DNA from 3 places in the Solibacillus isronensis genome. Region 1 is predicted to be linked to each of the others. Evidence: predicted binding sites of a transcription regulator. Region 1 holds the regulator's gene; each other region holds the start of a gene.
The links. Region 1 encodes LexA, which represses DNA repair genes until DNA is damaged. Its sites were predicted from a motif close to CGAACATATGTTCG; they were not measured.
Positions count from the first base shown of each region.

Region 2: addB (helicase-exonuclease AddAB subunit AddB) is a predicted target of LexA. The motif match lies at 4,641-4,654, and genes of this name have one in related genera.
Region 3: M3166_RS06210 (WYL domain-containing protein) is a predicted target of LexA. The motif match lies at 7,994-8,007, and genes of this name have one in related genera.

Region 1 covers NZ_JAMBOC010000001.1:383,013-393,012, forward strand. Annotated here, with positions in the region: gene miaA (tRNA (adenosine(37)-N6)-dimethylallyltransferase MiaA) at 1-739, shown strand, start outside; gene hfq (RNA chaperone Hfq) at 817-1,041, shown strand; gene M3166_RS01825 (rhodanese-like domain-containing protein) at 1,121-1,423, shown strand; gene M3166_RS01830 (trimeric intracellular cation channel family protein) at 1,474-2,082, opposite strand; gene M3166_RS01835 (aminotransferase class I/II-fold pyridoxal phosphate-dependent enzyme) at 2,200-3,447, shown strand; gene M3166_RS01840 (MerR family transcriptional regulator) at 3,610-3,990, shown strand; gene glnA (type I glutamate--ammonia ligase) at 4,053-5,387, shown strand; gene M3166_RS01850 (gamma-type small acid-soluble spore protein) at 5,509-6,054, opposite strand; gene M3166_RS01855 (DNA alkylation repair protein) at 6,311-7,018, shown strand; gene M3166_RS01860 (5' nucleotidase, NT5C type) at 7,098-7,643, shown strand; gene M3166_RS01865 (gamma-glutamyl-gamma-aminobutyrate hydrolase family protein) at 7,759-8,454, shown strand; gene lexA (transcriptional repressor LexA) at 8,538-9,161, opposite strand; gene yneA (cell division suppressor protein YneA) at 9,322-9,669, shown strand; gene M3166_RS01880 (YneB family resolvase-like protein) at 9,656-10,000, shown strand, end outside.
Region 2 covers NZ_JAMBOC010000001.1:2,036,897-2,046,896, reverse strand. Annotated here, with positions in the region: gene M3166_RS10355 (peroxiredoxin family protein) at 298-870, shown strand; gene M3166_RS10350 (S41 family peptidase) at 989-2,416, shown strand; gene M3166_RS10345 (PDZ domain-containing protein) at 2,637-3,806, shown strand; gene M3166_RS10340 (TVP38/TMEM64 family protein) at 3,947-4,570, shown strand; gene addB (helicase-exonuclease AddAB subunit AddB) at 4,697-8,338, shown strand; gene addA (helicase-exonuclease AddAB subunit AddA) at 8,313-10,000, shown strand, end outside.
Region 3 covers NZ_JAMBOC010000001.1:1,208,893-1,218,892, reverse strand. Annotated here, with positions in the region: gene M3166_RS06265 (lactate dehydrogenase) at 1-221, shown strand, start outside; gene M3166_RS06260 (hypothetical protein) at 385-726, shown strand; gene M3166_RS06255 (elongation factor G) at 771-2,711, shown strand; gene M3166_RS06250 (monooxygenase) at 2,785-3,093, shown strand; gene M3166_RS06245 (hypothetical protein) at 3,274-3,492, shown strand; gene M3166_RS06240 (hypothetical protein) at 3,595-4,236, shown strand; gene M3166_RS06235 (hypothetical protein) at 4,339-5,079, opposite strand; gene M3166_RS06230 (hypothetical protein) at 5,629-6,018, shown strand; gene M3166_RS06225 (GNAT family N-acetyltransferase) at 6,252-6,791, shown strand; gene M3166_RS06220 (hypothetical protein) at 6,894-7,157, shown strand; gene M3166_RS06215 (GNAT family N-acetyltransferase) at 7,377-7,910, opposite strand; gene M3166_RS06210 (WYL domain-containing protein) at 8,037-8,261, shown strand; gene M3166_RS19350 (hypothetical protein) at 8,348-8,482, shown strand; partial or broken gene M3166_RS06205 (TerC family protein) at 8,552-8,994, opposite strand; gene M3166_RS06200 (aspartyl-phosphate phosphatase Spo0E family protein) at 9,168-9,332, opposite strand; gene M3166_RS06195 (BrxA/BrxB family bacilliredoxin) at 9,649-10,000, shown strand, end outside.

The DNA of each region.
Region 1 (10,000 bases):
GGAAGGTGTTCCGCATCATTTGCTCGACATTAAAGAACCGACGGAAGGGTTTTCGGTTGCGGAATATCAGCAGCTTGTTCGCGGGAAAATTGAAGAGATTCATGCGCGAGGTAAAATGCCGATTATTGTTGGCGGAACGGGGCTATATGTACAATCTGTCTTGTATGATTTTCAATTTGCCAAACAGGAAGTTGATGAAGCAGCACGCGAAAACTATTATAAAGAACTTGAAGTTTTAGGTCCTGAAGCGATGCATGCAAAACTTGTGCAAATGGACCCCGCAGCTGCAGCGTCGATTCATCCGAATAATACAAGACGTGTTATTCGGGCACTGGAAATGGCAGAACTTGCAGGGGTTTCTCGAGCGGAAGAGCAATTCAATCGAGGGGATATTCCGCTATATAACCACTTAATCATCGGGTTGGATATGGACCGTGAAAAGTTATATGAAAGAATTAATTTACGTGTGGATTTGATGGTGGAAGCAGGTCTTGTTGAAGAAGTTAGGGCGCTATACGATGCTGGGATACGTGATGTTCAGGCGATTAAAGCAATCGGCTATAAAGAATTGTATGCCCATTTCGATGGACTGGTTTCACTTGATGAAGCAGTGGAACAGATTAAACAAAATTCCAGACGCTATGCAAAACGCCAGCTTACCTATTTCCGAAACAAAATGGATATTGCGTGGATCGGAAATGATTGGAGTAAAATAAAAAGTTTATTTGAAAATCATTAAAATTAAAGGGAAACTTTGTCCGAATAACGAATAGGTAACTATTGCATGTATTTTATGGTAAGGGAGATTGAACGACGATGAAATCGATTAATTTGCAAGATACTTTTTTAAACAATTTACGTAAAAATAATGTTTTTGTAACGGTATTTTTGTTAAATGGCTTCCAATTAAAAGGACTTATAAAATCATATGATAATTTTACCGTATTATTGGAGTCGGAAGGAAAACAGCAGCTTATTTACAAGCATGCAATTTCTACTTTTGTACCGTCAAAAAATGTAGCTTTATCGGAAGAAGAGTAACAACACAGCCAAACTTGTAGCGAATTTTGGTCTGATTGATTATAATGACTAAGATGCTATAAGTATTGGAGGATTTTTGATGAAAACGATGACAACAGATGAACTGATCAACTTACTCGATGCAAATGAAGATTTAAATGTAATCGATGTTCGTGAAGATTTTGAAGTGGAACACGGAATGATTCCAGGTGCTGTACATATTCCACTTGGCTCAATCCCTGAACGTACTAATGAACTGGATAATTCAAAATCCTATATCGTCGTATGTAAAGGCGGCGTACGCAGTGCTAATGCATGCGAATATCTGGCAGAGCAAGGTTTTGATGTAACGAATTTAGATGGCGGAATGATGGCCTATGATGGAGAATTAGAATTTAAATAATTTCCAAAAGAAAGGGAGTGCCGATTGATTCGGCACTCCCTTTAGTTATCCTACTTTGTATAATAAATTTTCTTTGATGGGAGGCTCCAGCCTTTAGTGTATGAACATATCCGCAGGACAGTAATGGAAACAAATAAAAAGTATAAAAACAAATCCCCCTTAAAAATTTCAAGGCCGATTAAGAAACCTGCACTGGCCGCCCAAACGGCATAAATTTCGTGACGCAGTATAATGGGTCTTCTACCGGCAAGCAAGTCCCGAACCACCCCACCGCCTGCACCTGTTAAAACGGCAGCTACAATTACTGCTACAATCGGTAACTCCAGGTGGACAGCATGCATTGCACCTTGAATGGCAAAGGCGGATAATCCGATTGCGTCGGTAACGTATCCCCATCGACTCCACTGTTTAAATAAATGATGCGGAATTAAAAAGAACACCGTAATCGCAAGAAGCGCGAATTGAAACATAAGCTCCTGGTTCCATAATGTCGAAACCGGCAGACCGATTAATATATTACGGATAGCCCCGCCGCCAAAAGCTGTAACGATACCTAATATGTACACCCCAAATAAATCATACTCTTCTTCCATTGCCACAATTGCCCCGGAAATGGCAAAGGCAACCGTTCCGATCAAACTAAATACATCCCACGCCATAAACATCTCTCCCTTAATGTCCTTTCGACCATGACGATAGCAGTTTTTCAAACATTCGTCAAAACTATTTTTTTTCATGTATAATGGATACAGTTTGAACAGAATGGAGTAGTAAAAATGGCATTTCAATCAATATTAACAGCTGAAACATTAACGCTTGCAGCAAAAGTGGAAGAAAAAGTCCGCACTTATCATCAGGAAGTGGATGAACGTGCGTTTTATAATCAGCAAAAGGTGCTGGCAGCTTTTCGAGAAAATCAAGTAAGCGACTTTCATTTGCATCCTTCAACAGGGTATGGCTATGATGATGAAGGCCGTGATAATTTAGAGCGTGTATATGCGCAAACTTTCGGGTCAGAGGCAGCTATCGTACGTCCTCAAATCATTTCAGGTACACATGCAATCACATTAAGTTTATTCGGTGTATTACGTCCTGGTGATGAATTGCTCTATATTACAGGTAAGCCTTATGACACACTTCAGTCAATCGTTGACGGGGGCGAAAAGGATACAGGTTCCCTGAAGGACTATAAAATTGGCTATTCCCATGTAGATTTAATCGATAATAAGGAAATTGATTGGGAAGGTGTAAAACAGGCAGTAAACGGAAATACGAAAATGATTGCAATTCAGCGGTCAAAAGGCTATGCGACGCGCCCATCATTTACGATTGAACAAATTGCTGAAATGGTTGAAAAAATACGGGTAATTGCACCAAACACCGTTATTTTTGTTGATAACTGTTACGGTGAATTTGTAGAGTTGCTTGAGCCGACAGAAGTTGGTGTTGACTTAATGGCCGGTTCATTAATCAAAAATCCGGGTGGGGGCTTTGCAAAAATTGGCGGATATATTGCAGGTCGCGCGGATTTAGTGGAAAAATGTGCATATCGTATGACGTCACCGGGAATCGGTGCGGAGGCAGGGGCTTCATTAAATACGTTAGCAGATTTTTATCAGGGCTTCTTCATGGCACCGCATATTGTTGCACAAAGTTTAAAAGGTGCAATTTTTACATCGGCTATGCTTGAAGAAATCGGTATGACGACATCCCCGCATTACACGGATGTTCGCACAGATCTCATTCAGTCAGTCTCTTTCCAAACGGCTGAACAAATGGTGGCATTCTGTCGTGAAATTCAAGCTGCTTCACCTATTAACGCTCACTTTGCGCCGGAGCCTGCCTATATGCCTGGTTATGAGGATGATGTTATTATGGCGGCAGGTACATTTGTTCAAGGATCAAGTATTGAATTAACAGCAGACGGTCCGATTCGCCCTCCCTACACCGCATTTATCCAAGGCGGTTTAACATATGAACATGTAAAATATGCCATTTGTTCTGCTGTCCAAAAACTAAAATAGTTTCTAGAAATCGTCCATTTATTGGACGATTTTTGTTGTGCATAAAATTCGCTTTATTCTGTCAACTATTTGCTCATTTACATAAGTTATGTGAGTTTTTCTGACATACATTTGACATTGTAAATAACAAGTCGTAATATAGCGATAAGGGAGGTGAATTAAATGAGTAGTGAAATTCGACGTTCAATGCCACTATTATCGATAAGTATCGTCATGCAACTAACGGATCTGACAGCAAGACAAATCCGTTATTATGAAGAGCATGATTTAATTCAGCCGCACCGGACAGAAGGAAATCGACGGATGTTTTCTTTAAATGATGTCGATACTTTACTTGAAATCAAAGATATGCTTGAGCAGGGTATTAATATGGCAGGTATCAAAAAAGTGTTTGCTTTGAAAAATGATCCGGCCGCCCAACAAGCGAGCAAAGAAATTTCAGATTCGGACTTACGAAAAATTTTACGTGAAGAAATGCGCCAAGCACAGCGCATGCAAAAAACATCTATTCGACAAGGGGATTTATCACGCTTTTACCAATAGTGTGTAAATTATAAAAGATCGAGTAAAATCGGTACTGAACAAATTTAGGAGTGTGGAATTTAGTGGGCAAATATACAAAAGACGATATTAAACGTCTAGTAGAAGAACAGCAAGTAAAATTCATTCGTTTACAGTTTACAGATATTTTAGGAACAATTAAAAACGTAGAAATTCCTGTAAGCCAACTAGATAAAGCATTGGACAATAAAATGATGTTTGATGGTTCATCAATCGAAGGTTTTGTGCGTATTGAAGAATCAGATATGTACTTATATCCTGATTATGATTCATTTATGATTTTCCCATGGACTGCTGAAAAAGGGAAAGTAGCACGTTTCATCTGTGATATTTACAATCCGAACGGTACACCATTTGCAGGAGATCCACGTAACAACCTGAAACGTGTATTAAAGGAAATGGAAGAGCTAGGATTCACAGATTTCAACTTAGGGCCAGAACCGGAATTTTTCTTATTTAAACTGGATGCAAAAGGCGAGCCAAGCTTGGAAGTTAATGACCACGGGGGTTATTTCGACTTAGCACCGACAGATTTAGGTGAAAACTGCCGTCGTGATATCGTATTAGAACTAGAAGAAATGGGCTTTGAAATTGAAGCATCTCACCATGAGGTTGCACCGGGACAACATGAAATTGACTTTAAATATGCGGATGCAATTACAGCTTGCGACAATATCCAAACATTTAAATTAGTTGTTAAAACAATTGCACGTAAACACGGTTTACACGCAACATTCATGCCAAAACCTTTATTCGGTGAAGCCGGATCAGGAATGCACTTCAATGTTTCGTTATTTAAAGGAAAAGAAAACGCCTTTTTTGATGAGTCTACTGAATTAGGTCTTTCTGAAACAGCGATGCAATTCATGGCAGGCGTACTTAATCATGTTCAAGGCTTTACTGCAATTACAAACCCGACAGTAAACTCTTATAAACGTTTAGTACCAGGTTATGAAGCACCTTGTTACGTAGCATGGTCTGCACAAAATCGTTCACCTTTAATTCGTATTCCTTCTTCTCGCGGAGTTTCAACACGTGTAGAAGTTCGTTCGGTCGATCCATCAGCTAACCCATATTTGGCGATGGCAGTAATTTTAGAGGCTGGTCTGGAAGGGATTCGTAAAAAATCAACGCCACCACCAGCAATTAACCGCAACATTTATGTAATGAGCGAAGAAGAGCGTAAAGCAAACGGCATTGATAACCTGCCTGCAGCTTTAGACGACGCTTTAAACTTACTTGCAAAAGATGAAGTTGTTCAACGAGCATTAGGCAACCACATCTATGCTAACTTTAAAGAAGCTAAAGAAATCGAATTCGACATGTACCGTTCTACTGTCCATCAGTGGGAACGCGACCAATATATGAAGATGTACTAAGAGAAAGCGCTGGAGTTAAAATTCCAGCGTTTTTTTTATATGTATACATATTATTTAAAATTATAACCAATATAATTTTGAACTAAAAAACCGGCAATAAAAATTGCCGGTTCAATATTTTTTATTTATTGCCGTTTTGGAATTTGTTCTTACCAAATTGACCCGATGCTTGTTGTTTTTTAGCTTCGGCCTGCTGGTTTTGCTGTTTCACTTGGTTAACATCTGTTTCCATGCCAAACTCAGCGCTCATTGAAGAAAGCTTCTTCTGTAAACCGCTGTTTGCGAACAAACCGGAAGATTGTTGCTTTTTGGCTTCGGCCTGCTGGTTTTGCTGTTTTACTTGGTTAACATCTGTTTCCATGCCAAATTCGGCGTTCATGGAAGAGAAGTTTTTCTGTAAACCATTATTCGCGAACAATCCAGAAGTTTGTTGCTTTTTGGCTTCAGCTTGCTGGTTTTGCTGCTTCACTTGGTTTACGTTAGTTTCCATCCCGAATTCAGCATTCAAGGAACTTGATTGCTTTTGTAAACCGCTGTTTGCAAACAAACCGGAAGATTGTTGCTTTTTAGCTTCAGCTTTTTGGTTTTGCTGTTTTACTTGATTAACGTCCGTTTCCATACCGAATTCGACGTTTTTATTATTGATGTTGTTTTTATTTTTTGACATCAATATCACCTCCTGAGATTATTCTGTTCAGAGGTTGTTTTATTATTCGGTTAAATAATTTGCCAATTTTTTTATTAAAGTACAGGGCAACAATAAAAGGACACTGAAGCTTGAGTGTATGTCGCCGTATATATCCCGTAAATACTGTTTTAAATGAAATATTTACCAGCAAGCTTATTGAGAAGAACGCTAGGTATGTTTGCGATTAAATCATATAATAGTATAAGACAAAAATAATAATAAAAAGGAGGAAATTATGAAACTCGATACAATGATGCAAGAGTTAGAAGCACTTGGGAAAGAGCGTACAAAAAAGATTTATATGTCCAATGGGGCTAAGGAGCCGTTGTTCGGTGTAACGATTGGCTCGATGAAACCGTTTGTAAAACAAATAAAAATAGACCAGGAACTGGCCGAACAGCTCTATGCTACAGGCAACTATGATGCTATGTATTTCGCAGGAATTATTGCGGATCCGAATGCAATGACTGAGGAAGATTATGACCGCTGGATGGAACAGGCCTATTTCTATATGATTTCGGATTATGTTGTGGCAGTAACTCTGGCGGAATCTGATATTGCGCAAGAAGTAAGCGATAAGTGGATTGCCAGTGGTAAGGATCTGAAAATGTCGGCAGGGTGGCATTGCTACTGCTGGCTTCTCGGCAATCGTAAAGATGAGGAATTTTCAAAGGAAAAGTTAATGGACATGCTCGAGTATGTAAAACAAAATATCCGTCAAGCACCGCAGCGCACACAGGTGGCGATGAACAATTTTGTCATGACAGTCGGTGTTTCATTTAAACCTTTACATGATGAGGCAGTGCAAATTGCAAATGAGATCGGACCAATTGAAACGAAACGGGAAGGGAAAAAACCGGGTTTGCTTCATGCTTATGAGGAAATTGAAAAACAGGTGGAAAAAGGGCGAATCGGTTTTAAACGTAAATATGTACGTTGTTAATTGTAAAGAGTTATACCTTGTTTTTTCACAATACAATTGTATAAACTAAAATTATGGGAATTTCAAGGAGGCTTATTACATGAAAAAAAGTATTGCTATCGATATGGACCAGGTACTAGCTGATTTTTATTCGAAATTACGTGTGACATATAACGAAAATTTCGGAACAAATTTTACAGATGAAGAGTTTCTTCTGACGACACAGCGCGATTTGCCTCGAGAAGATGCGAAGAAATTATTTGCAATATTAAATGAGCCTGACTATTTCAGAGATTTAAAAGTACTGGATGAAGATGCGATTAAAGTCATTCAAGAGTTGCAGGAACATTATGAAATTTTTATTGCGACAGCTGCAATGGATGTACCGGGTTCATTTACAGCGAAATACGACTGGTTAATGGAGCATTTACCCTTTATTAAAACACAGAACATTGTGTTTTGCGGAAATAAAGCGGTAATACATACCGATTATTTAATTGATGACAGCCCACGCCAACTCGCAGCATTCAAAGGGACAGGTATATTGTATTCGATGCCGTACAATCGATCAGAAGAAGGTTTCATGCGTGTTCATAACTGGAAAGAAATTAAACAGTATTTTATAAAACAAATGGAAAGTGTTTAATAAGTAAAGGGTTGCGATTCTGCAATCCTTTTTTATTTTTGTAGTCATTTCGTATAACGCAATAGTATAATTTAAATTATTGGAATTATCTATAAATTATAAGGGGATAAAAAGAATGAAACCGATTATTGGATTAACAATGTATGATTTTGACAAGAAGTTGGATATTAATAACACGTATTTAATTTCAATTGAACAAGCGGGAGGTATACCGATTTGTATACCGAATGCTACAGAAGAAAACGTAAATGAGTTATTAGATCTAATTGATGGCCTCGTATTAATTGGTGGAGCGGATATAGATCCATTGTTGTTTAATGAAGAACCGCACCGTCATATCGGAAGTGTTGTACGGAAACGTGATGACAGCGATCTTTTATTGATGAATGAAGCCTATAAAAGACAAATGCCTGTTCTCGGTATTTGCCGCGGACAACAGATTATGAATGTCGCATTCGGGGGGAAGATAATTCAGGATATACCATCACAAGTAGCGAACACAATTTTACATAAACAGCCTTCAAAGCGAGGGGAACTGGCACATACCGTTGAAGTAAAGACACCTAAATTTAAAGAGATTTTTAAAGAAGACTCATTCCGTGTAAATACATTTCATCATCAATCGGTTGGAAAGCTGGGGAAAGGGCTCGTTGTTTCGGCACTTGCTAAGGACGGCATCATTGAAGGGATTGAACATGAATCGCATCCATATTGTGTCGCGGTGCAATGGCATCCGGAAGAATTGGCTCCGAACGGTGATGTTTATGCACAGCGCTTATTTAATAGTTTTGTAGAAGCATGCAATAAATAACGAAAGGCTTAGTCGTTCGCGGCTGAGCTTTTTATTTTGTAAATAAAAAACTTGCCGATTCTATTAGAATGGCAAGTTGATGATTAATGGATATTTCGATAGAGGCCGACCACTTTACCTAAAATAGAAACTTGGTTGACAATGATTGGCTCCATTGAGCTATTTTCAGGCTGTAAACGGAAATGGGTTTTTTCTTTGTAAAAGCGCTTAACAGTTGCTTCATCGTCTTCCGTCATTGCTACGACAATCTCTCCATTGTTCGCAGTAGACGTTTTTTTAACGATCACATAATCCCCATTTAAAATCCCGGCTTCAATCATGGATTCTCCCATAATCTCAAGCATAAATAATTCCTCTTCCGGTGAGCCGTAAGCATCCGGCAACGGGAAATATTCCTGGATATCCTCGATTGCAGAAATAGGCAGACCAGCTGTAACTTTACCGATCAGCGGAACATGAATGACACCTTGTTTTGCGATATTCATCTCTTCCTGATCCAATATTTCAATGGCACGCGGCTTTGTAGGATCACGGCGGATAAGCCCTTTACTTTCTAAACGAGCTAAATGCCCGTGGACAGTTGAACTGGAAGCTAAACCTACTGCTTCTCCAATTTCGCGAACTGATGGCGGATAGCCTTTAGCACGAACTTCCTCTTTTATAAAAGTTAGAATAGCTTGCTGCCGCTTTGAAATTTTTTGTGTCAACTAACTCACCTCTTTATCATGCTATTTTTCTTAAAGTAAGTATAGCAGTATGCGAACATGAATGCAAACATAAGTTCGAAAAAACGGTTGACAAAAACATACGTTCGTATTATTATGAGAACAAACATTCCGAACATACATTCGAAAGAGGGTTTTTCAAATGAAAAGAGTTAAATTAAATGGCTTCACATCAATGTTTCTACTATTCTCTGTACTTATGATTGCTTTATTCATGATGCAGGATGATAAAATTGAATTATACGAACACGTAAGCATAGAGCATGGCGATACTTTATGGTCGTTGGCAGAACAATATCGTGGTAAAATGGCTAAGCATGATTGGATCAATGAAGTAAAAAAGGAAAACGGAATGCTGGATGAAAAAGTTGTTTTTGGACAAGTATTGGTTGTGCCTGTAGAAAAAGATTCACAATACATAGCTCAGCTGAATGAATCCTCCGATATGCAATTGATTAAAGTAGCGAGAGGGAACAATGATAAAAACTAAAGCAGTAATCTATTGCCGTGTCAGTACGGATAAAAATACACAAGAAACATCGCTAGTGCGTCAGCAGGAGGAGCTGACAAAATACGCAAAATCATTCGGCTATAAAGATGTGGAGATTTTCATGGACCAGCATAGTGGATATGATGTCGATCGAGACGGATTACTCGACATGCTTGACTACATGAAAGAGTACGGTATTAAAGCATTATTTGTACAGGATGAAACCCGTTTAGGGCGAGGGAATGCCCGTATGGCAGTGCTGCACCTCCTGCAAAAATATGAAGCGACAGTATATACATTGAATGATGCAGGTCCTGTCGTATTAAACGAA
Region 2 (10,000 bases), 1.7 Mb from region 1:
TACCATCTTAACTCACTAATTATATGTACAAATAAGATTCAAATGTCTAATATGTTTTCATTAAATGTAACGGGACGATTGTATTAAGACTATGTATTTAGAACAAAATATGTATATTTTAAATACCCGTTTTTTATAATAAATAATCATATTTGGTAAAATTAAATTTATATAGGTTTTTAAATGATTCATTAGATTATTAAATCAATGACGATTCAAAAGAAGTTTTTCCAGTTTGAATAAATACCTGAAAGTTATGATAATGTACTAATAGGAAGAAATAGTGGGGTGATGTTGATGAAAAAAAATATTGGAATCGGTATTATTTTAGTGCTTGTCATCACAATGCTTGGCACTTACATAAAAGCTGAGATCAATCAAAGTACGGCAATCAACGAAAATGCAATAGGAAAAGAAGTTGAACTGGGCGAAGAAGTGGGCCTCGAAAAAGGTCAGTTTGCACCGGATTTTACATTATATAATTTACAAGGCGAGCCACTGACACTTTCTGAGCTGAGAGGAAAGCGGGTCGTACTGAATTTCTGGGCAACGTGGTGTCCGCCATGTGAAGCAGAAATGCCGCATATGCAAAAATACTACGAAAAATATCGTGAAGAAGACAATGTGGAAATTGTCGGTGTCAATATGACGTATGCAAACGAAAAACTGGAGCGTGTGGAGCAGTTTTTAAAAAGCTATGAGATCACCTTTCCGATCGTACTGGAACAAACAGAAGCAGTCGCCTATCAATATGAAATTATAACAATGCCGACAACGTACATGATTGATACAGAAGGGAAAATACAAAAGCAAATCATTGGCCCGCTGGATTTGGATGCATTGCGTGAAAATGTCATGCAACTAGATTAAGCTTGGAGAATGCGCAGACCGGCATCTTAAATATCTTCATTTTGTGACGTTTAAATTCGACTTTATAAGTATGATTCTTTCATTCGCTTCATAAATTTTATGGAACGGAGGAGAATTCGTGCGGAAAAGTCGGATTTTTTTATTAATTGTTGTAATGGTGTGTATCGGTGTAATTGTTTATGGTGTTATGAAAATCAAGGCGCAGCCACAAGAGGAACAGGCGGGTTTTGCGGTAGTCAATGAACTGCATGAGTTAATTACGAGCGAATCAGTTTATGATGTCAACTCTGAAAAATTGGTGGAAGGTGCACTGCGAGGGATGGCAAATGCAATAAATGACCCTTATAGTACTTATTATTCGGAGCAAGAAGCAGCATTACATAAACAGACGCTCGCAAGTGAACGAATCGGCATTGGTGTGGAATTGGCAGAAGCAAATGGCAAGATTATCGTCGTGGCTCCTATTAAAGCATCGCCTGCAGAAAAAGCGGGTATTCGACCATTGGATGAGCTTATACAAATTAATGAAGTACGACTTGACGGAAAATCTATGGGGGAAGTTCGTAAGCTGATGTATGGTAAGGAAGGGGAAGCGGTGGAGCTTGTCATTTATCGACCGGAAATGGATCAGCATTTAAAGTTAGTCATGAAAAGAGAACGTTTGAAAAATGATACGGTGGAAGCAGAAGTTCTCGAAGTAGAAGGGAGAAAACTTGGCTATATAACGATCAATCTTTTTGGTGAAAAAACAGCAGAAGAATGGAAAGAGGCTCTTGATGAGGTAATTAAGGAGGAAGTGGAAGGGTTAATTATTGATGTGCGGGACAATCCAGGTGGCTATTTACATAGTGTTGCCCAAATGATGAGCATGTTCGAGCAAAAAGAAAAAATCTTTGCGTATATGCAAAATCATGATGGTGTAACAGAGCCACTGAAAACAAAGAAAGTGGAACAGTTCCAGCCTTACGCAAATTGGTTGCGTGACACGCCTTTAACTCTTATCCAAAATGAAGGAAGCGCATCAGCCAGTGAAGTGTTTGCAGGTGCCCTACAGGACTGGAAACGTTCGGTCATTATTGGAGTGACGAGCTTCGGTAAAGGAACGGTCCAACAAACATGGGATCTTCAAAACGGCGGAGAAGTAAAGTTATCAACGAACAAATGGCTTACCCCTTCTAAAAAGTGGATCCATGATGTAGGAATAGAGCCGGATGTCGAAGTGACACAGCATCCTCTTTACAGTGTGGAAACAAAAATACTGAAAGGGCGCTATGAAGAGGGAGAATACAGTGAAGAAATTGCCTACAGCCAGCGTATTTTAAGTGAACTGGGCTACGCTATCAGCCGGACAGATGGATTCTTTGATAAGGATACAGCTCAGGAAGTAGAGAGCTTCAGACACAAGCATGATATTGCAGAAGGAAGCTATATGGATGAAGTATTTTTCAATGAATTAACGAAAGAACTGCAAACATTCAAACAGTCGAAAGTTAACGACATGCAGCTGCAGATGGCGATTAGTTATATTATGCATCAGTTTGAGTAAGGGATAGTGTAAAAGATATTGAAAGCTCGTTTCTTAACGAAATGGGCTTTTTTTATTTGATTACCATTTTATTTAAAAACGATCTGAAAAAATTCCATCTTATTTACCTCCTCCATAAATCTCCGAATCTCCCACCCTGCCTTTATTTCATTTCCGGTACAAATGGGACTACGCATTCCGTAAAGGATTTGGTACAATTATTCGTACGGTAGGTGAGAATATGGATGGAACAGTTTTGATTGAAATTTTAAAAGGGATTGGCCGATTTTTTATAAATCCTTTGTTTTATATCGCCATCATTTCCGCAGTTTATTTAGGATATCGCCGAGTGAAGCGCGAACGAAGGTATTTTAACCGACGGATACTAGGTGGCTGGTCCGAGCTGAAAAATATGCTTGCGATGGGCTTTATGCTGTCCGTTATTATTTCCTTATTTAGTCTTGTAATAGGCTTAACAGTATCACTCGAATTATTGACAATTGTATTTATTGTAAGTTTCGTAGGTTTGATCATTTATATGTATCAATTATTATCGCCGGCAATTGTTATGGCGGTTGCTTTTTGCGGAATCGTTTGGATGCAATGGCAAGATTGGTCATATACAATCGGAACTATTGAATTGGCAGGGAGAAATGTTACGGACGATCTTGTTATGACCGTTCCGATTATGACAGGACTCTTGCTGATGGCAGAAGGAATTTTAATTCGCCGGTATGGTGCCCGTTTTGCTTCACCGATTGTTGAGAAAACAAAGCGTGGATTAAATGGAATAGGCTATTTTAGTAAACAGCTTTGGATTTTGCCTGTCTTTACGATTATTCCAGGTGAAGGCATTCAAAATTTTGCGCCTTATTGGCCACAGTTTACGGTCGGAGCAGAACAGTTTTCGATCATCGTTTTTCCGTTTATTATCGGATTCCAGCAGATGGTGCGTCAAAAGCTGCCGATGAATGTTTATCCTCAAATGGGACGTTCAATTATTATGATCGGGCAATTTGTGCTGATCGTCGGATTGGCTGCATATTTTCTGCCGGTACTTGGTGCTGCTGCATTAGCATTAGGTGCGATTTCACGCACAATTATCGGCATTCATTATAGTCGTTCAGAAGACCGCAATAGTTATGCTGTTGTACGGAGTGATAAAGGTGTGATGATTGCCGGCATTTTACCGGATTCTCCTGCAGAGAAAATGGGACTTGTTGCAGGTGAGATTATTAAGCGTGTAAATGGACAAGATGTTTTTACAGAAGAAGATTTGTATAAAGCATTGCAGATCAATGCTGCCCATTGTCGTTTGGAAGTGCTTGATCATTCAGGCGAATTGCGTCTTGCCCAGCATGTTGTCCATCGTGATGATAATCACAAAATAGGGTTATTAGTTGTTAGTTAATTTCAAAAGAATCTCGGTAATGCGAGGTTCTTTTTTTTGGCTGAAACGGGTATAAACAAATTATGTTAAGATTAAATTGTACTAGACAGCATTGGATAACTTCAGGAATTTTTATCGTTTTTGGTAGGGGTGATTGATTTATGTTAGATTGGCTGACAATCGATAATTTAGAAACAATTGTAGAGAAATATAAGTTATTAGGTCCTTTTTTCGGAATTTTATTAACATTTTTAGAATCATTTATACCGATATTGCCGCTGTTCGTAATAATTATTGCCAATGCCGCAGCATACGGTTTATTTTGGGGATTTTTACTGTCCTGGCTTGGAACGGTAGCAGGATCATACATGTTCTTCCTCATGATTCGCATGTTCGGAAAGTACCGTCTCTTCCGCCGGATTAAAGAACAGAAACAAGTAAAAAAACTGATTAACTGGGTGGATATTAGAGGATTTACACCACTGTTTGTCCTGCTGTGCCTGCCGTTTACACCTGTTGTCGTTGTCAATACGGTTGCTGGTTTATCCAATATTAAAAAGAAGTATTATTTTTTGACACTCCTTATTTCAAAACCCATTTTAATCTTTTTAATTAGCTATTTAGGCAGTGATTTGCGTGATATTTTAACCTCTCCTGTAAAACTTATTATTTCAGCTGTCATTATTTTAATCATTTGGGGAATCGGAAAATTGATTGAACATATTTTAAATAAGCGTGTGGAAAGAGATTTGCGAGAGATTGGAAAGCTACGAAAACATAAATAAATTCTACGAGTCTTGTCTTTTAACAAATTGTGAAAAGACAGGGCTTTTTTGTATGATTGCAATTAATGCACGAACATGTATTCTTATATTATAATAGAAGAAAGAAATAAAAGTGAGGTGGGATTTGTGACGTTACGAGTTATATCAGGACGGGCAGGCACGGGAAAAACAACATTGATTCACCGTGAGATTGTTGAAGATTTAAAAACAAATATATTTGGACATCCAATTTTTTTATTAGTTCCTGACCAAATGTCGTTTACAGCGGAATATGAGCTGACGACGAATTATGACATTGAAGGAATGATGCGTGCACAGGTAATGACATTCAAACGGCTTGCCTGGTTTGTGCTGCAAAATGAAGGCGGTATCGCCCACGAACGCATTGACGGCACAGGGTACCGCATGCTGTTGCGACGTATTTTGGAAGAACATCAGGAAGAATTCCTACTATTTAAACGAGCGGCAGGTAAACCTGGTTTTACGAAGGAAGTAGAGCAGATTTTAAAGGAATTCAGTCAATATCATATCGATGTGGAAACAATCGACCCGCTAATCGAATCATTAAAATTAAACGGTGCAAGTGAAGTACTGCTTCATAAATTGCATGATCTGAATATTATTTTAAAGCAGTTGCATGAGCGAATCGGGACGGAATATATTGATGGCGATGGCTATTTTCCGCTGTTAATTGAGCGCATTCCGAAAATGGAAAGCTTGCGTGATACCCACATCTATTTAGATGGGTTTGTTTCATTTAACGGACAGGAATTTGCCATTTTAAAAGAGCTTCTTATTTATGCAAAGCGTGTCACAATTGTTCTCCCGATGGAAAACCCAGAAATGGATTTACTCGAAGGATCGGTATTTTACAGAGCTGCGGTGACGTACGACAAAATAAAGAATGAGCTGCAAAAATTACGTTTCGAACGAGGAATTGATATTGAAGAGGAGGCGCGTGTTCATTTAGAAGTAAACTACCGTGCGACAAATCGGGATTTACTGCATATTGAACATTGCTTCGACAAAATTACGGATATACCAGTCGAATCGACGGGACATACGAAAATATTGGAAGGTGTAAACCCGCGCGCAGAAGTGCAAGGTATTGCCCAGGAAATTAAACAGCTCGTTCTGGAAAAGGGGCTTCGCTATAAAGATATCGGGATAATGTACCGCCAGGCGGATGTATATGATGCGATTATCGGAACGACCTTTACCCAATACGAAATTCCGTTTTTCTCAAATGAGAAGCGTGCGATGCTTTACCATCCGCTTATCGAATTCAGTCGATCCGTACTGGAGATTATTACGACAAACTGGAAATACGAGCCGGTTTTCAGAAGCATTAAAACCGATTTGTTTTTCCCTTACGGAGCCAATTTAGTTGCAATGCGTGACAGAGCGGATATTTTGGAAAACTTCGTCATCGCAAAAGGAATTGTCCATGACCGCTGGATGAAAGATGAAGTATGGCATTATCGCCGTTTTAAATCACTGGAAAAAGTAAATGCCGTTCAGACAGAAGACGAGCTGGAGCATGAGCAACTTTTAAAATCCGTCCGTGACTTAATCCGGGAGCCGGTACTGGCATTGCAGAACCGGTTGAAAGGCAAAAAAACAGGCCGTGAAATTGTAGTGGCACTGTATGAGTTTATGGAGCGGCTTGATATTTATAAGAAGCTGCTAAAAATGCAGGAACAGGAAGAGCAGGCCGATTCACTCCATCAGTCATTGGAGCATGAACAGGCTTGGAATGGCTGGATCCATATTTTGGAGCAATTTGACCTTATGTTCGGCGATAAAGTTATGCCGTTGGAAGAAGTAGCGCAAATTTTGGATGAAGGCTTTGAAACACTTGAGTTTGCAAGTGTCCCGCCGACATTGGATGAAGTGACTGTTTCGACTGTCGAGTTTGCACGTTTTGACAATAAAAAGGCAATTTTCGTAATCGGTGTTAACGACGGAGTATACCCGATGCGTATGGAAGCGGGAGGACTGCTGTCTGATGACGAGCGTGAAACATTTGAGAAAATCGATGTGGAATTGGCCCCGGGGATAAAAAGCAGGCTTCTGCAGGAAAGTTTCCTATTTTACCGGGCGATTTCTTCATCGACACAATATTTATATATTACGTATGCAAATGCAGACGAGGAAAGTAAAAGCAAGCTTCCATCGCTTTATATTAACCGCCTGCACAGCATGTTTGAGATTACCGAAAACCAGGGTACCCCCGAGGAAAAAACGGTTCGCACACTGCCACATCGGCAAATTGCAATGGACCCGCTTGATGAACTCCAAAAAGATAATGTGCTCAATTATTTACAGCATCCGTCACCGGCAATCGGCTTCTTAATGACCCAGCTGAAGCAGGCACAGCACGAGCGACGTCCGCTTACCGAAGAATGGGCGGCGTTAAAAGCATTTTATGAACGGGAACAGCGATGGAAAGATGTACTGAATATCGTGGAAAAACCTTTGTATACGACGAATGAAGCAGAACCGCTAACGGAAGACGTAGCAACAGCATTGTACGGGGAAGACTTTTTGGCAAGTGTATCGCGTATTGAGCGCTTTTACAGCTGTCCATATTCACATTTTGCATCCTATGGACTGAAACTGCAGGAGCGTACGGAATTCAAGCTGGAAACATTCGCGATGGGCGATCTGTTCCATGAGGCAATCCGGACAATTTTATCCGAGAAAGAGCCATCGATCCCGCTTACGACATATGTAGCGTGCTATAAAAAGGCGGATGAAACCATTTCAAAACTGGCGGATTATTTCTCGTACAGTATTTTAAAAAGCAGTCACCGCTTTGAATATATTAAAACGAAACTTGTGAAAATCGTGGCACGTACAATTTATGCGCTCATTAATCAAAGTGAGCTGTCGAAGTTTAAAGCGATTGCCCATGAAAAGCCGTTTGGGAAACGCGACGACAAAAATACGGAACAGGATGACCGCAACCCGCTGGAAGCATTGAAAATCGATCTGGAACATAACCGGAAAATGTATGTACGCGGGCAAATTGACCGTATTGATGCATATAAAGATGCGGAAAATCTGTATTTGCGTGTTATTGATTATAAATCTAGCGGTCGCAAGCTTGATTTTACCGAAGTATATAACGGGATTTCGCTGCAGCTGTTGACATATTTAGATGTAGCGATGAAAAATATTCCGATTATCGCACGTGAAGGAAAGTTCATCCAGGACTTATCGGAGCTGGAGAATATCATTGTCCAGGCGGCTGGGATGTTCTATCTGCATGTGCATAATCCGCTAATTCCTACAGAAGATTATGAGCAGTATGATCGCGTGGAAAGTTTACGTCAGGAGAAGTTCAAGTTAAGCGGCTATATGGTAAAAGATGTGGAAGTGGCGCAACTGATGGACAAGTCACTTGAGCCGAGTAAAACATCCATTATCGTACCGGCAGCGTTTAAAAGCGGAGAGAACCCTGAATTCAACAGCCGTTCCTCAAAAGTGATCGAACAAGACCAGATGGAAAACCTGCAGGAATTTGTACACTATAAATTCCGTCAGGCGGGCAATGAAATTTACCGTGGTAATACAGAAATTAAGCCGTACAGCCTGGGCAATCAAAAAGCTTGTACGTATTGCAGTTTTAAGTCGGTTTGCCAGTTCGACCAGTCGGAAACAGGCAACAGCTTTAATGAAATCAAGAAACAGCCGGAACAGGAAGTATTTGAAAATATTAAAAAGGTGGTATGTGCAGATGACAATTCCAGAGAAGCCGAGTGATGTTCAATGGACAGATGTGCAGTGGAAAGCCATCTACGCATCCGGTCATGACATATTAGTATCCGCAGCGGCCGGTTCAGGAAAAACGGCGGTATTGATCGAGCGACTGATCCAAAAGATATTAGCGCCTGAAGACAAGCGCATAGATGTTGATGAGCTGCTCGTCGTAACGTTTACAAATGCCTCGGCTGCGGAAATGCGCAACCGTATGGCAGAAGCGCTCGAAAAGGAACTTGCCCAAAATCCGAGCAACCAATTTCTGCGCCGTCAGTTAAGTTTATTGAACAAAGCGCAAATCTCCACGCTGCATTCATTCTGTTTATCAATTTGCCGTGAATTTGCATACACCATTGATTTGGACCCGGGTTTCCGTCTGGCAAGTACAGAGGAAGCTTCGTTATTGCAGGATGATGTGCTGATGGATGTGCTTGAAAAGGCATACCGGGGCGATATGGAAACTTTGTTCTCGAAAGAAGAACTTTACACATTAGTCGACAGCTTTGCATCTGACCGCAGTGACCAGGCGATTGAACTGTTGCTGCAGGAAATGTATAAAGTATCGCGTGTACAGCCAAACCCGTATGAATGGCTGCGCGCATTGCCGGAGAAATACGATATTGATCCGGAAAGTCCGATTGATGACCTGGTTATTGCGCAGGAAGTCCGACCGTTTATTATCGGAAGCCTGAAAGAAATCGCCACTCGTCTTGAAAAAGGGTTGCAAATTGTGTCTGTTACACCTGTTTTAGAGAAAAACAAGCCATTGTTTGAAGCTGAATATACAGGGGTTAAGCATGTACTTGAAGCAATGGAGGGAGGCTCATGGGAACAGGCATATGAGCTGATCCCTGCAGTCGAGTTTGGACGCATCAAGCCGTTGACGAAAAAGGATACCGAGGAAGATAAGCAATATTATGCGTTAGCGAAAAATCATCGTGATACGGCAAAAGAAATGCTGACGGATTTAAAGGAAACATTTTTTGCGCGTCATCCGAAGTTGTATGTCCAGGAAATGGCGGCGACGAAGCCAATTTTGGAAACGCTCGTAAAACTGACGATTGAATACAGTGAAGCGTTTAAAAAGGCGAAGCAAGAGCGCGGCCTGCTTGATTTTTCAGATTTGGAGCATTATGCACTCGAAATTTTGACAGATGAAGAAAGCACGTCAACACCACCCCAGCCATCTGATGTGGCATTGAATTTCCAGAAGCGTTTCAAAGAAGTGCTTGTTGATGAATATCAGGATGTCAATTTCCTGCAGGAAACAATTTTGCAGCTTGTGAAAAACGGCGGTGAGCAGGACGGGAATATGTTTATGGTCGGTGATGTAAAGCAATCAATCTACGCGTTTCGTCTTGCAGAGCCACGTCTTTTCCTTGATAAATATAAGCGCTTTGAAGAGAACCCGTCCGGCACAGGGATGAAAATTGATTTGAATGCCAATTTCCGCAGTCGTTCGGAAGTTCTGGAAGGTACGAACTATGTATTTGAGCAAATAATGGACGAAGAAGTCGGCGAAATTGCGTACGATGAACAGGCAAAACTGAAATTCGGGGCGAGCTATGATGAGCAACAAGTACCGATTGAATTAGTTTTACTGGAAGGGGATTCGAAAGCTCAAATCATTCCGGGAAGTGAAGATGGTTCCGAGGAAGAAAGCAT
Region 3 (10,000 bases), 830 kb from region 1:
TGGACGTTTTATTAGGTCAAATTCGTGAAGGTCTGGATTATCTGGCTATACAAGGTAAGAAGGTAAATAAAATTAAAATGAATCCAAATTTATTTGGAAAAATGACTGACAAACATATGGACGTTGAGGTAAGTGCCGATGCTATTACTGTATTCGGAATTACGATCGAAGCTGATGAAAACATTGAAATATATGCTTTTGTAATGGATGAAGCCACTTAATTTTAAGTGGCTTTTTATTATACCCTCATTATCTGTGAATACTTGCGCACCACTTTATTTAACGGAAAATGAGAATGACATTTTACTGTGAATGAATCAAAATAACCCATCTTCTGTTAAAATGTATGTACTTACGGGCAAGCATATTAGTGGAGGTTATTATATGAAAAAAGTAGTTGCAGTCATTGCCGTTTTAATCATTGTATCAATCCCAATCTTTGAGTGGTTGTTAACGAACCCCTCCAATTCATTGGAACTGATGCAAACTTTAAGGAATTCTGAAAATCCGGAATCGCTGTTTATGGATGAAAAAAATTTCGATGCCGAGATTGTTGAGTACATACAGGAAGAGTTTAGTCCAAATACGGTGCAGCAGTTTACAATACTGGAGTTTGATGAGAAAAGTTTCTTGATTCAAACAACTCCTGGTACTACTAAGTTGGATATTATTAATATAGAAGAACTGCCAGAGGAAATGAGAAATTATTTCCTTTCACAGGAATGACCGTACAATGATTCAAAATTTAAGAAAAAGAAAGAGGAATACTATTGCATACTACAATCGGGATTGTCGCTCATGTTGATTCTGGAAAAACAACTTTTTGCGAACAATTGCTTTATCATACAAATGCCATTAAAAAGCGCGGACGGGTCGATCACCAAGATGCATATTTAGATAATCATGCCATTGAACGGCAGCGCGGGATTACGATTTTTGCTGAGCAGGGGCGAATCGATTATAACGGGCATGTGTATACGCTGATCGATACACCAGGACACATCGATTTCGCACCCGAAATGGAACGTGCGGTTCATGTGATGGATGCTGCCATTGTCATTATCAGTGCGGTCGATGGAATTGAAGGGCATACGGAAACGGTTTGGCATTTGCTGCGGGAGCACCATGTTCCGACATTTATCTTCATAAATAAAGTAGATCGTGAAGGAGCAGATGTTGATGCAGTAATGGCTGCGATTAAAAAAGACTTATCCCCAAATGCATTAATGTTCAATCATGGAATTGATACTTTTATAAAAGAGTGGCTTGCAGAACGTGATGAGCATCTGATGGAAAAGTACTTTGCAGACGATTTAAAGGAGCACGATTGTACTGTAAAGCTGAAGCAAATGATTCAGAAGGAACAGGCATTTATTTGTATGTCGGGCTCTGCTTTAAAAGATGAAGGGGTACTGGATTTTTTCGAAACGATTACAAAACTGACTGAAACAACATTTGATGTGAACGGACCATTTGAAGGTAAGGTTTATAAAATTCGCCATGACAATCAGCAACGTCTCACATTTATGAAATCAATATCGGGTATTTTGAAAATTCGCGATGAATTTACATTCGGTGAAACGACAGAAAAGATAACGGAAATCCGGCTATACAACGGCAGCAGTTTTACGACGGTTCAACAAGCGCAGGCGGGTGATATTTTTGCGGTGAAGGGACTGGCGACGCCGATTATCGGTAATATAATTGGGGCTACGGAAACAAATCCTGCGCAATTTGAAATGATTCCAACATTGCAGGCAAAAGTGATATATGAAGGTGCGTTACATATTAAAGAACTTCACCGGATTTTTCGTGAAATTGAAGCGGAGGAACCGAGTTTACGGGTCATATGGAATGAGAAATTCCAGGAAATTTCGGTTCATGTTATGGGGACAATTCAGCTGGAAGTATTAACCGAACTGGTGAAGGACCGCTTCGGAATTGATGTGCACTTCGGCAAGCCGCAAATTCTTTATAAAGAAACAATTGCTGCCTCTGCAGTCGGCTATGGCCATTTTGAACCATTAAAGCATTATGCGGAAGTACATCTGAAAATGGAACCGAACACGCGTGGTGCAGGTAACACATTTTCGAACCAGTGTCATGCCGATGACTTATCTGTCGGTCATCAGCGGTTAATAGAAAAGCATCTATTTGAGCGGGACCATCACGGAATACTTACAGGTTTTCCGGTAACTGATATTCATTTTACGCTACTGACAGGACGGGCACATAATAAGCACACAGAAGGCGGTGATTTCCGTGAAGCATCGTTTAGAGCATTGCGGCAAGGGCTTGAACAATTGGTAAATGTACTGTTGGAGCCCTATTACCGATTTAAGATGAAAGCGTCAAACGACCATATTGGCCGGATGATGTCAGATATCCAACAGGCAAGCGGAACATTTGAAGCACCGATTTTAACAGAAGATACCGTGACATTATACGGGCGGGCTCCAGTAGCAACTTTTATGGATTATTCCACGCAATTTGCCGCTTATACAAACGGGAAAGGTGCGTTAACACTGCAATTCGATGGCTATGATGTATGTCATAACAGCGATGAAATCATTGAACAAGTTGGCTACAATAAAAACGCCGACCCTGAATATACATCTTCCAGCATTTTTTGTGCAAAGGGGAAGGGTTACAGTGTGCCTTGGCATGAAGCGAAAGACGCGATGCATTGTGAAGTAAAGGAAATCGAATAATGAAGGAAAGAAGGATTTTGCAGGAGGATAAAAGAAGTAAGTATAAGTGTTTAGAAAAAAGGAGGCACTTCTAATGGCATATATTTTACAGGTAGATTTCAAAATGGATGGTCCATTCGGCGAAGAAATGGCTGCCGGGTTTAAAGGATTGGCAGAAAGTATTAACGAAGAAGAAGGCATGCTCTGGAAAATTTGGACAGAGAATGCGGAAGTGGGCGAAGCGGGTGGTATTTACTTATTTGAAACAAAGGAAACTGCTGCAGCTTACTTGGAAATGCATTCAAAGCGTCTCAATGGCTTCGGTATTACAGCAATCAACAGCAAAATTTTTGCAGTCAACGAGTCGTTAACGAATATTAACAAAGGTCCGGTTAATGTATAAATAAAAGAGCATTATAGGTTTTGAGAGACACAATGGTGGTGTCTTTCTTTTTTGTTCGGAATTAACCAAACGTAAGATCCGAGCAAATTATTAAAGCTATCAAACGATGGTTTTGGAACGTTTGGAATTTAACGTATAATATAATATACCCCAAAATTGAAGGGAGGAGGTTAGCGTTTTATGGAAACATTAGTTCCTTTATCTTTAATAGGTATTCCACTATTCTCGATCTTGCTTTGTGTCAATCTTATCAGTTTGCTAAAAATTATAGTCCATAACCCAGAACAATCTGTGAAAAAACAGACTTTTCTAGTTAGTATCAGCGTTGCTTACATACTATTTTCATTTTTATGTATATTAATCGTCATTGCCGATTCAGTTTGGGGAGTGTCTATATAAACGATTCCTATTACCATATTGGAATTAAAAGCCTGATAATACCAATAAAAAACATTTATGTTATTATTATGATATATAATGATATTTTATGGGGTGAAAGGGTTGAAGAAATATATTTACATAAGTATTTTATTTGGAGTGTTTGCTTTATCAGGTTGTGCTGTTGAAGGAACTGAAAGTGAAGAAATTATAGAAGAAGTCTCACCATCTCTTTTAAATTTATCGCAAGAGCAAAAAGAAGATTATTATCAAAAATATGTAGCAGTCATAGAGGATATTAATAAAGAGCATGACACTGATCTCAAGTTAGAACCTATCACTGCATTTTCGGATGACTATTGGGTTGAGGTAGAAACATTTAAAAAGCGGACAAAAGAGCGAGCTGATATATCAGTTGTTGTTTCAGATAATAATGAACGCTATCATCCAGCTTCAGTCCCAAAGACAGTGACGTTAGAAATCGGTCCGAATAAAGAGCGCATTATATTTGAAGGAGCTTTTGATACACAATTAAACGAAAATACCTCAAAAGGAAGACAATTATTTTCTGTATTTAATGGTATTTCTTCAGAAGCAGAAAATTCTGATGGAAGTTGGACTCAAGTAGGGTACACAAATTCGTTGTTGGAAAATGGAACACTATATGTTATCGAGGTTACAGGGAAATACTCACTAAACGGTATACTTTCTACACATAACATATCTTTAGAATTTGATTGTAATAAAAATGGTGGAGTTAGTTAGAGCTATTAATGTTCCCAAACATTGAATAACTCTGACTAATAATAAAAAGACAAAAGACTTTCTATGTAAGAGTTTTTTGTCTTTTTTAACGTATACGCTCATTTAATTTTTTTTTTGCTTTAACCAAAAATCAGGAGGCATATAAGAAATTAATGAATAATCAATTTCATCCCCTGATTGAGTTGTTAATTGAACAAGTAAAGGTTCTTCTTTATTAGATGGATTTATTGCCCTTGTTTTAATTGTAATCACCTGAACACCAGTTCTTATTGGGTGACCGACAACAACGACCTGATTTCCTAGTGTATAAACATCTGTAATTTCCGTCTGAAATGCAACGATATAAAGATCCAAATCATTTTCATTTTGAAACATGGGAATAGATAATCCCATGTTGTGTTCGAAATCATACCAACCAGAGATTCCAATATCATAATTAGTAAATAATCGGTGTAGGGCATAATGAACTCTACTAGGAATATAGCTCCATCTTCCGGTCGTGCTATACCAGTGCTCCTCATAAGCAGGTCTTTTATATTCTGGTTTATTTACTATTACATCAAATGAAATTTTAGTTCCATTTTTAATCACTTCTGAAATTTGGACCATATTTGATGGGAAAGGTTGCTCTTTCCAAGGAGGATCAGAAATATTTACGGGTTTGGAAGGTTCAAGTTTCTGAAGCCGATTTTCCGCTTCTTTTAATTGTGCTTTAAGGTCTAAAATTTTTTTCTCCAAACTTTTAGCATCATTTGGTTCTTCTGCATAATAAAGCGGAGCAATACTTATATTAAACATCACTACACAAATAATAAATAAAGTAAGTCTTTTGGGAGTTACCATAGAAACACCTCAGGATTATTCTGCTCTATTGATGCAGAAATATGTTTTATAATTTTTATTTCTCTAATTACGGGTGCTTTAGTACGATAAGGATTTTAAAAGTATGCATATACGTTCCCAAATAATCGGCAGCTAAGACTAATACACTATCTTAGCTGTTTTTTCCTTTAATTAGGTTACCAAACGTTACAGGGTAGTAGTTTACAGGGGGAAGTATCTATAGACAAAAACGTTATAATAACATTAGTATTAGCACACGATAAATTCGATGAAAACACCAAAAAAGAAGTACAACAGTTTGCAGCTGACGTTATTAAAAAATGTAATTTTGAAACTGAAATACAATTTAACATAACAAGTTATTATAATTCTTAAGTACTAAAAGACGAAATTATGGAAGATACTTGTTCAACTAGCGGGTATACTACTGCAACAAACCAATTTGAAATAACCCCACACGTTGCTTTGGGGACGATATAACTTTTGGTTATTAATTTGCCGTTATTTAGTTTAATATTTAATTAAAAACATATAGAAAGTGGCGTTATAATGAGCCTTTGTCGATATTTTGCTTCAAAAAACCCTTTACCAATTATTGAAAACTCTTTCGCAACTTTAGAAGATTATGCTTTAGAAACACAGTTTGAGATTCTTCCTTGTCGAAAGAATCCTCCGATTGCAGTAGCAGGACAAATCCAAAAGCCTTTTGTTTACAAGGTGAGAGGGAATGGAAAGCCTCTAGATCAACTTGTTGACTATATTAAAGAAAATATTAGAGAACAGGATCGAGTAGAATTTTGGTCGATATGGCACAGTGAAAAAGTACCTTCGAACAATATGTATCGACTTAATCCACAACAAATAACACCTGAAGATTTACGGTTCTTGCATGGCAATCAAAATTGTTGTATTAGATTTTTTCCAAAAAATAAAAAGTAGCCTTCTTGAAATTCAAAATGAGGGATAGATGTTCCAAAACATCGCCTTGGTAGCTTTTTTGCTCTAAATACCGTTTTAATAATTATTTATTTCTGAAAATTAAGATATAATTAAAGTAATTTTATTTTGAAAGGATTGATTAATATGAAACAGGTAACAAAGGGGATTGAAAAGTAGTCTACATAATTCACAAGACGATGAAAAGAAATTTATTTGAAAAGAGGAACTATAACTTGTATAAAGATCAAAACTTAATAATCCGTCCAATAGAAGAAACGGATTTACATCGTATTTGGGAATTAGAATTTAATGAAGAAAAACCTGAATGGAAAAAATGGAATGCACCGTATTACCCGCATGAAACAAAGTCTTTCGATGAATTTTTACCTATTGGCAGAGAGTGGATGAGTCAACAAAGCGTTTGGGTAGTTGAAGTAGATGGTATTTTGTGTGGAACAGTATCTTATTATTGGGAACATGAAGCCTCGAAATGGTTAGAGATGGGCATCCTTTTTTACGAGGGTGGAAAATGGGGAAAAGGGCTTGGCACTCGTACTTTAAAACTCTGGATTGATCACTTATTCAATACAATGCCTTTAGTTCGTGTTGGCTTTACTACATGGTCTGGAAATGAACGGATGATTCGTGTAGGTGAAAAATTAGGGATGCAATTAGAAGCACGCATTCGTAAAGTTCGTTATTATGAAGGGAATTACTACGATTCGATTAGAATGGGAATTTTACGTGAAGAATGGGAAATGCAGAAAGATTAATCCTTTATAGCCATGCACAAACAACCGAAATAACGTTCCCAAATGAAATTTATGGGGGGTTAGATTATTTCAACCATACATTTTGAAAGGTAGGTAGTTAGCTTGGAAAATAAAGAAATAATACTTAGCATTTTAAATGACCTTAAAAATGGACGTACACCTAGTCATACAGATTACAATTTACATTTAGATATATGGGCAGAATTTATCGAATACTTGGATGATGTTAAGTACATTAAAGAGGTTACTATCTACTGGTTTGGCGATGCTGATGAATATTATGACGAAAGAGTACACTCTGTTGACCTATGCAAAGCCAAGCTAACACCTTTTGGAGAGAATTTTTTAGCCGAACAAATGAATTAAACATACATAATAAACTTGAAAAACGTTCCCAAATCAAAGTTGGGAATAAACGAAAAAAGCAGAAACATTGTTAAGTCAACGTTTCTGCTTTTTCTATTGGTTTATTCTTTATAAGTTGTTTTATACACTTTTACTTAATGTCAATATTGACAACGGTTTGAACGTACAAGGGGTTTGCAATGTCATCGGTTTTTTTGCATCCCATAATCAATTCAGCTTTTATTTCACAAAAATATGTGCATCGCAATAACAAAGACCTTTGCAGCTTGGGCAATCAACTTGATAGGGCTCGAAATAGCGCGGCATATAAATAAATGGTTCAAAACCCTGTGCTGCAAATTGCCGCTCAGCTGCCCAGCGGTTTGTATCGGATTGAACCCATCCAACCGTAACAATCGTTTTTGCAACCGGCTGTACGGCTTCGAGGTAAGCACGTACTAGTTTTGTTCCAATTCCTTTTTTTCGCTCGTTTGGATGGACGACAAAATGACTTGTATAATAACTGATCCCTGATGTGACCAGTTCCTTTAACGACTGAAGCTCTTCAAGAAAATAGGGGAATTCCTTGTTGAAATCTTTTATTTCATAACCCGCAATATAACCGACAACTTCATTAAGCTCATTAACGGCTACATAACGAATGCCTCCAGCCTGATCGACGGTATCGGTCGTTTCTGGTTCAAATGGTAAAAAATCATTGAGCAGTGCTGCAATTTGCACTGCATATTTCTTTTCATAAGGGTAAATATTCATCGGTGGACCTGCCTTATATTGTATATGGTTATTATTGTAACATAGTAAAGGGAAATAAGGATATTTTTGATAATTGTAAATAGGGAACGTTTGTTCTATAATGGAGTTAAGAAAGGTGGAAAGTTAATGAAAGAACAATTGCAAAAGGCATTGCAACACAATCAAATTTTGGATATTGTGTATTTCGCCAAAGACAAGTCAATAACAAAGCGTCGAATAAAGCTAATTAAAATCTCCGGAGAACATGTGCAAGCGTATTGTTTTTTCCGTCATGCAAAACGAAATTTTATTGTAGATAATATTTTAGCTGTACATCCGGTAAATAAAAAAGCGAGAGGGTTACAAGCATAGAATATATATAAGTATTATCATTTATTTGATAATTATGTGGAATTTTCTGACTATTTGTGTTATATTAAGTTTAGGGAGGTGAATAAGTGATGCAAGCTTTAAAAAGAATGGGGGCAACAAACTTTTTTGTGAATAATGTGAAGAGTAAACCAAGATTAAACAAATTAAAAAGTATGTATTTAACAAGAAAGGAAATTTCGGATTATGTTAAAACAAAATAAATAAAACCCTCCACTTTTAATTGTGGAGGGTTATTTTTTTAGCACAGAATTAAGTATATTTCTGTGAAGTTATTCTTTAGAAGATTTTGTTTTGCCACCGGATAAAAACCAACCAGCGATTGCGATTAACACTCTATAAAATATTAGTTTCCACTCAAGGGAGTGGGCAAACTCGCTGCAATTTCTAGTCCAGGTTTAGATTCAAGAAGTTTCACAAAGAAGTTTGCAGCAAACCTCATAATAATTAATCCGATTAATCCCCCTGCAAATATGACAAGGAACTTTCCGCCGTCCATGCGCTATATCCGCTAATTCAACTTTTATAACCGTACTCCAAAATCCAGATTTTTTTGTTCCTTTTCCTTTTTTGATCCTTTATTTTTAAAGTATAGTTTCCTTACAATGTGATTGATCGTTATAAATAATAGATATAGAACACCAATAGTCTGAACCTGCCATACATCTACAAGAAACGTTATGATAAATAAAGAAGCAAAACGGAAAATGAAGGCACTTTGGTGAGAGATTCATAGTAATTAGATAAGGTGGGATAGTAGTGTTAAAAAAGGGTTTTTACAAAACAAACACATAGTTCATTGGTATTCAATGAACTATGTACAAGTAATAGATCGATATTTACTCAAATTCAATTAGAAGCAAAACAATATGTAAGCCTTCTTTTTAATTAAGCGGCAATATCTGAATACTTATTAAGTAATTCATCCAGTTCCTGACTGCAATTCACGACTTCCGGATGAGTGAATCCTAAATCATTTGCTTTTTGGTACATAAGTTTTCTTTTTGTCTCAATTCGTAGTTTTAGTAGCTTTTTTAATAGTAAAAATTTCATCGATAAATTTCCCTTCAGTAGTAGTTGGTAGGTTTAAACTTTTGTTGAAATAAAATGACAACTGTTTCATCCTATCTTATTTCGGACAAGATATATGTCGAAACATGCTAAAAAAGCATAATTCAATAATTTGTAAAAATTATAAACTTTATACATAAATAGGGTGCTTTATATTTGACTTAACTTAAAATGTATGGATATTTGTTGGGTTCTTGTAAATGTCGGAAATCGGTGAAATCCAATTTTTGTACAACTGGTAATATCATTGATATAATGAGCGATGTGAATACATATAAACAGAAAGAGGTTATGAAAAATGACAAATGCTTATGATGAATATATGCGTCAAGTAACACAGCCAATGCGTACGGAACTTGAGAGTGCAGGCTTTGCACAATTAACTACGGCAGATAGTGTACACGAATTTATGGCTGAAACAAAAGGGACGGCTTTAGTTGTAATCAATTCAGTTTGTGGTTGTGCTGCAGGTCTAGCACGTCCGGCTGCTCGTGAAGCAGTAGCAGATGTAAAACCGGATCAGCTTGTAACGGTATTTGCTGGTCAAGACCCGGAAGCGACTGCAGCAATGCGCGGATACTTTGATGAAGTGCCACCAAGCTCACCATCAATGGCGATTTTAAAAGATGGTCAATTAGCTTACTTCATTC